2 linked regions of the Cellulophaga sp. L1A9 genome follow. The protein of the gene in region 1 interacts with the protein of each later gene in a pairwise test. Links are inferred from orthologs where the notes say so. Each region holds a gene or a part of one and is shown on either strand. Other genes may lie near its edges. The genes, in order: GQR94_RS16625 and recJ.

Evidence for each region.
Region 2: the proteins of GQR94_RS16625 (region 1) and recJ interact in binary tests that used the Escherichia coli proteins (3 or more experiments, as listed by UniProt). The link is inferred for Cellulophaga sp. L1A9 from one-to-one orthologs.

Annotation. Positions count from the first base shown.
Region 1 is NZ_CP047027.1:3,775,262-3,778,619, forward strand. Bases 232-3,252 are described here. They hold GQR94_RS16625 (DNA topoisomerase 3), read left to right. Parts: upstream 232-600; coding sequence 601-2,904; downstream 2,905-3,252. Other genes in these bases: GQR94_RS16630 (YgcG family protein), read right to left, coding at 3,087-3,252. In the rest of the region: more of GQR94_RS16630, read right to left, coding at 3,253-3,358.
Region 2 is NZ_CP047027.1:1,692,839-1,696,096, reverse strand. The notes cover bases 37-2,957. They hold recJ (single-stranded-DNA-specific exonuclease RecJ), read left to right. Parts: upstream 37-613; coding sequence 614-2,302; downstream 2,303-2,957. Other genes in these bases: GQR94_RS07210 (immunity 49 family protein), read left to right, coding at 2,344-2,957; GQR94_RS07220 (OsmC family protein), read left to right, coding at 37-377. In the rest of the region: more of GQR94_RS07220, read left to right, coding at 1-36; more of GQR94_RS07210, read left to right, coding at 2,958-3,243. UniProt on the Escherichia coli protein: Single-stranded-DNA-specific exonuclease.

The sequences.
Region 1 (3,358 bases):
AAAGTAAGCATATTAAAATGTAAACCGTATTGATGTGTATTTTTTAGCACATTAGTATTTAACGATAAACTTCATTACAAATACCTTAAAAAGTATACGCGTATTATTAAAAAGTTGCATCAATAGAAACCTGTTTTATAGGACAGGTATATAAAACAGCTACAATATAGTAACATGACCTGAAGCCACATTAAAAAATTAGATGGGCTTTTCACTAATGCGGATGCCTTATGGTTAAGCCGGAATCTAGCTATTGTTTACCTGAAGAGAAGTCTATAACCGTAATCATAGGAACGGGCATCGGTATTTCTATATTAAGCGCATTGTCACTTGGACTGAATTATTTTGGAACGTAAGAGAAAAAACAAATACTATAGAGAAGTTTTTCGTGTTGCAATCGGTTTTCGGCACCCTTTCTAGTTTCCTTTACTGCACATAAAACACTAGAAATGATGATGGTGGAAACTTTTTATTTTCTAAAACCGAATGCACTCTTCTTTTTAAACTGTAGCGATTCTATATACGAATCAACTCCATCGTAGTTTCTGGTTTTCATTTGCGTTCGATGATCAATGTATTTTAACTATTTTTGTTTCTGTAATGAAAGTATGTATCGCCGAAAAGCCAAGTGTTGCCCGTGAAATTGCTGCCGTTTTAGGAGCAAATGTAAAATGTGATGGCTATTATGAAGGTAATGGTTATGCCGTAACTTATACATTTGGTCATTTGTGTACACTATTTGAGCCTAATGATTATAAACCACATTGGAAAAGTTGGGACCTTAATAACCTTCCAATGTTACCAGATAAGTTTAGAACAAAAGTAGTGGACAACGCAGGGATTCAAAAGCAATTTAATATTGTAAAAAAGTTATTTGACAAAGCTACTTTAGTAATCAATTGTGGTGATGCTGGGCAAGAGGGAGAATTAATACAACGTTGGGTCATAGACCAAGCAGCTTATAAAGGGGAAGTACAACGTTTATGGATTTCCTCCTTAACCACTGAAGCCATAAAAGAAGGTTTTAAAAAATTACAACCTTCCTCCAAATACGACAATTTATATTACGCAGGATTTTCTAGAGCTATTGGCGATTGGCTTTTGGGAATGAATGCTACACGTTTATATACCGTTAAACACGGTGGCTATAAGCAAATGTTATCCGTAGGTAGGGTGCAAACCCCTACATTGGCAATGATTGTTAACCGCTATAAGGAAATTGAAAACTTTAAGCCTGAACCTTATTGGGAGTTACAGACGTTGTATCGAGATACCTTATTTAACTGTGAAAAAGGACGATTTTTAAAAAAAGAAGAGGGAGAAGCTTTTGCTAAACAAGTAAAAGAGAGCGATTTTGAAATCGTATCCATAACCAAGAAAAAGGGAAAGGAATATGCCCCTAAACTTTTTGATCTTACAGGGTTGCAGGTATATTGTAATACTAAATTTGGCTTTTCGGCAGATGAAACCTTAAAAATGGTTCAGAAGTTATACGAACAAAAGGTCGTAACTTATCCTAGGGTGGATACAACATTTTTACCGAATGATGTTTACCCTAAAGTCCCAGGGATTTTACAAAAATTAACAAAATATCAAAAGCTTACTGAGCCTATTTTAGGAGGGAAGATAAAAAAGTCTGCTAAAGTATTTAATGACAAGAAAGTAACGGACCACCATGCTATTATTCCAACAGGGGTACAAATGAATTTGCAGCAGAACCAACAAAAGGTGTATGATATTATTACCAAACGTTTTATAGGTGTTTTTTATCCCGATTGTACAGTATCTAACACAACGGTATTAGGAAATGTAGATACCGTAACATTTAAAACAACCGGAAAAGAAATTTTAGAAAAAGGGTGGAGGCTTGTCTTTGAAAACCCAGAAGCAAAAACTACAAGTGAAAAAGGAATATTACCTTCTTTTATAAAAGGGGAGAAGGGACCACATGAACCTTCTTTTTTAGAAAAAGAAACAAAGCCACCAAATCAATTTACAGAAGCTACTTTATTGCGTGCTATGGAAACAGCAGGTAAGCAAGTAGACGATGATGAAATGAGAGAATTGATGAAGGAAAACGGTATAGGTAGACCTTCAACTAGGGCTAATATTATAGAAACACTATTTAGAAGAAAATATATTGAACGGAATAAAAAGCAACTATTACCTACGCAAACAGGAATACAGCTTATTGGTACTATAAAAAACAAATTGTTAACCTCGGCCGAGCTTACAGGTTTATGGGAAAAACAATTGAAAGAGATTGAAAATGGAAGTTTTCATGCAGGTGTTTTTATCAATAATATGAAACAAATGATAGATGATTTGGTGTATGAAGTCCGCCTCGAAAAAAGGCATACTAAAATTTCCCATACCACCACTGCAGTAGTGCCAAAGTTGATAAAAGAAAATAAAAAAGGAGTAGTACATGGAAAATCCTGCCCTAAATGTAAAAAAGGAACGCTTTTAAAAGGAAAAACGGCTTACGGATGCAGCGCTTACAAAGCAGGATGTGCCTTAGTGCTCCCTTTTACTTTCCAAGAGAAAAAAATATCTGAGAAACAATATTTGCGTTTATTAGAAAAAGGATGTACTGTAAACCTCAAAGGCTTTAAAACAACCAATGGTCCTAAAGAAGGTTTATTGCGTTTTAACGAGCAATTTGAATTGCAGTTAGAAGAAAAGAAGTCTGCCACAAAATCAAAACCAGACACTATCCCTAACCCTATACCTTGTCCTTTGTGTAAAAAAGGAACCGTCATTAAAGGTAAAACAGCATACGGGTGTAGTGATTATCAAAACGGGTGTAAGTTTAGGTATCCTTTTGATGTTTTACGAGAAAAAGCAAAGGGGACTCCCTTAACCAAAGCATTGGTTGTTGAGTTACTCAACCAACAGGGCTAATTAGTAATCATCCTCATTTAAAAGAAGCGCATTAAAATAGTCTTATTTACCTAGTACTTCAGTAGAAAAGTAAACCGGAATAATTATGCATTACTAAGTGAGCAACCTATAGCATACTGCATTTATACCTATGTCTTCATTTTAGTCTAAACCTGTTTTTAAGGTCAATTTTCTTGCCGAATTTATTCCCAGTTGGTAATTAATTCATTCAATCCAATTTTAATTCCGTCATAAAAGTTGCCGTTCTTAAATTCAGGTACTATGGTATTCGTAATTATTTCATTACAAATTCTATCCGTTAAAACCTCTCGAGTTCCAGATCCCGTTGCAATTCCTATCTGTTTGCAAGGCTTACATATAATTATTACCATACCATTATTTTTATCATTACTGCCAACTCCCCAAGCTTGTCCTAAATCTGTTCCGTATTCTTGGATATTATCATAAGGTGTTA
Region 2 (3,258 bases), 2.1 Mb from region 1 along the record:
AAAGTAATAACCCTTCTGGGAATAGTTTAAAAATAGATATTGCTAAAGAAGATGGTGGTGATGGTAATGGGTACAGACCTAAAGCATTAATGCTTTCTTCTCTTGCAGGATGCTCAGGATTGGATGTAGCAGCATTAATAAAAAAAATGAAATTAGACGTAGAAGAATTTCATATTGAAACCATTGCAAATTTGACGGATGAGCATCCAAAGTTTTATGATAAAGTAGCGGTAGAATATCATTTTCATGGCGCTAATCTTAAAGAAGATAAATTGCAAAGGGCAGTAGATTTATCCGTAGAAAAATATTGTGGCGTAATGGAAATGTTTCGTCAGTTTGCTGAGGTAGAAATAAATACGTTTTTCCATAATAAATAAGAGTATTGAAGCTTAAGATCAAAAATTAAGTTCAAGTATCAAGTTCAAAACCACACGAACTTGATATCTTCAATTTCAGTCCAAGTACTTTATTTGTAGTGCCAACTAATAAGAAGAATGTACCAAGAGCCTTTGCAACCAAGTAAAAGTTCTCGATACATTTTTCTGCACTACGCTTCAAAAAATACGCGAACTGACAATAGCAACCTTTTTTAAAATATGTTACTTAACACATTATGCGCTGGACGATTAAAGCCAAACCCGAAGAAGAAAAAATTAAGGAACTTGCCAGTGCTTTAAACGTAGAAGATCTTGTAGCGCAATTATTATTGCAACGCGGCATTTCTACTTTTGAAGAAGCAAAATTGTTTTTCAGACCTCAGTTATCAGACCTACATGATCCTTTTTTGATGAAGGATATGGATATTGCGGTAGCGCGTATAGAAACTGCAATTAATGAAGGAGAGAATATTCTGGTTTTTGGCGATTATGATGTAGATGGTACTACAGCAGTAGCCTTAATGTCCTCGTATTTATTGTCTTTTTATCCCAATGTGGCTACCTATATTCCAGATAGATATGCAGAAGGTTATGGCGTATCTTATAAAGGAATTGATTTTGCAGAGGATAATAATTTCTCTTTAATAATAGCCTTAGACTGTGGGGTAAAAGCGGTAGATAAAGTGGCTTATGCCAAAGAAAAGGGCGTAGATTTTATTATTTGCGACCACCATAGAACTGGTGATACTTTGCCAGACGCTATAGCTATTTTGGATCCTAAGAGAAGTGATTGTACGTATCCGTATGATGAACTCTGCGGGTGTGGGGTAGGTTTTAAATTGATACAAGCTTTAGGCTCCAGACAGGGAGAAACTATTCAAGATTTAATTCCTTATTTAGATTTAGTAGCCACGGCTATTGGTGCAGATATTGTGCCTATTACGGGTGAAAATAGAGTGTTGGCCTATTATGGCTTAAAAGTGATAAACTCAGACCCTAGAGCTGGTTTCAAGGCAATAATCAATCAGATTAAAAAATCCGTATTAACCATTACCGATGTTGTTTTTGTAATTGCCCCACGGATTAATGCTGCGGGTAGAATGGTACACGGGCAGCATGCTGTTAATTTATTGACGGAAACTAATGAAGCCCAAGCTGAAAAGTTTGCGGGTGAGATAGAGAAATATAATATTGATCGGAGAGGGTTGGATCAAGAAATTACGAAGGAAGCACTTACTCAGATTATTGAAAATAAAGAGGAAGAAGGTTTTACGTCTGTGGTGTATAAAGAAACATGGCATAAAGGAGTAATCGGTATTGTAGCCTCTAGACTTACGGAAACCTATTATAGACCAACCTTAGTGTTCACAAAAAGTGGTGATAAGTTGGCGGCTTCTGCACGTTCCGTAAAAGACTTTGATGTGTATAATGCACTCGAAGGTTGTGCAGATTATATAGAACAGTTCGGGGGACACAAATATGCAGCTGGACTTACTTTACTAGAGGATCAGTACAATAATTTTAAACATCAGTTTGAAAAAGTAGTTTCGGAAACCATAGATCCTAATTTATTAATTCCTGAGATTGCAGTAGACATGCTCATCGAGATAAAAGACATTACGCCTAAACTGATGCGTATCATTAATCAGTTTGAACCTTTTGGTCCGGAGAATATGACGCCTGTTTTTATGGCAGAAAATATTCAAGATTCTGGGTATGCAAAGGGCGTAGGTGAAGAAGGGAAACATTTAAAATTTGCGGTTACCCAAAATGGCTATGGCCCTATTGGTGGAATTGGTTTTAATTTAGGTGATAAATTACCCATGTTAACAGGTAGAAAACCCTTTAGCGCTGTTTTTTCTATTGATGAAAATGAATGGCAAGGCAATGTGAGTTTGCAATTGAAATTGAGGGATATAAAGTAGATTAATTTAAGCTGTCCTGCACTCCTGACAATTTGATATTTATGGAAATTAATAAAACTATAATACCCGCTGAGCATTTTGAACGTTTCTTAAATAATGCTCAAAAAAGAATATATACAATAGAGAATGAATTTTTTGAAATTTTTGAGAAAAGTGTTGCAACAAATACTATAGGTACTGTTACAAAACACGCTTTAAATGACTTTAACAAATATGCAACCTGTCAAAATCAAGACAGAGCCTCGCAAACTAAACTACTATTTTACTGGCGAGTTTTAGCAAAAGCCTTTTATCATTTAGCATACTCTGCAGGTACAGAAGTAACCGTACAATTTAGAGACAAACCTGTACAGCATATGGGTGTTGCCTACAAAAGCAATATGGGCTTTGCCGACTGGTTAAATGCTTACGGTATTTTTAGAGTTTTACGAGACCAAGCAGGTTTAAATGTATTGGAAGGTATTACAGATAGTGCTATGGATCGGGCAGAAACAAGTTGGGATACTTTAGATAAAAACATGCTCCATTTTCTTTGTAGTTTACATACTAACCCCAAAACAAGGGAGAAGTTATTAATAGATGCTATTAAATCTACCTACGCAGATTCTGGAGATTATTTACAGGAAGGCTTTGCCATAGAATTTGTAACCTATTTATACGAGCCCTTGTTGTTTTTATATGAAGCGCTTTTGCGAAATAATGAAGAAGATTTTAATGCGCAATTAATAGAAGCACTTACCAGACACAGAACGTATTATGACACAAAAAAAAATAACCGCTGTAACGATTCAGATGGTTGGATAAGTTGGCGTCTTTTAGGGGCAGTTGCCTTGGCATACGATAATGGTATAAAAATTAATATAAAAAGTGATTATATTCCAGAATGGCTCTATAAAGGAGAGTTTGATACTGCTACGCTTCCGAAATATATGGTAAGCTAAAAGAATGCTCCGCTA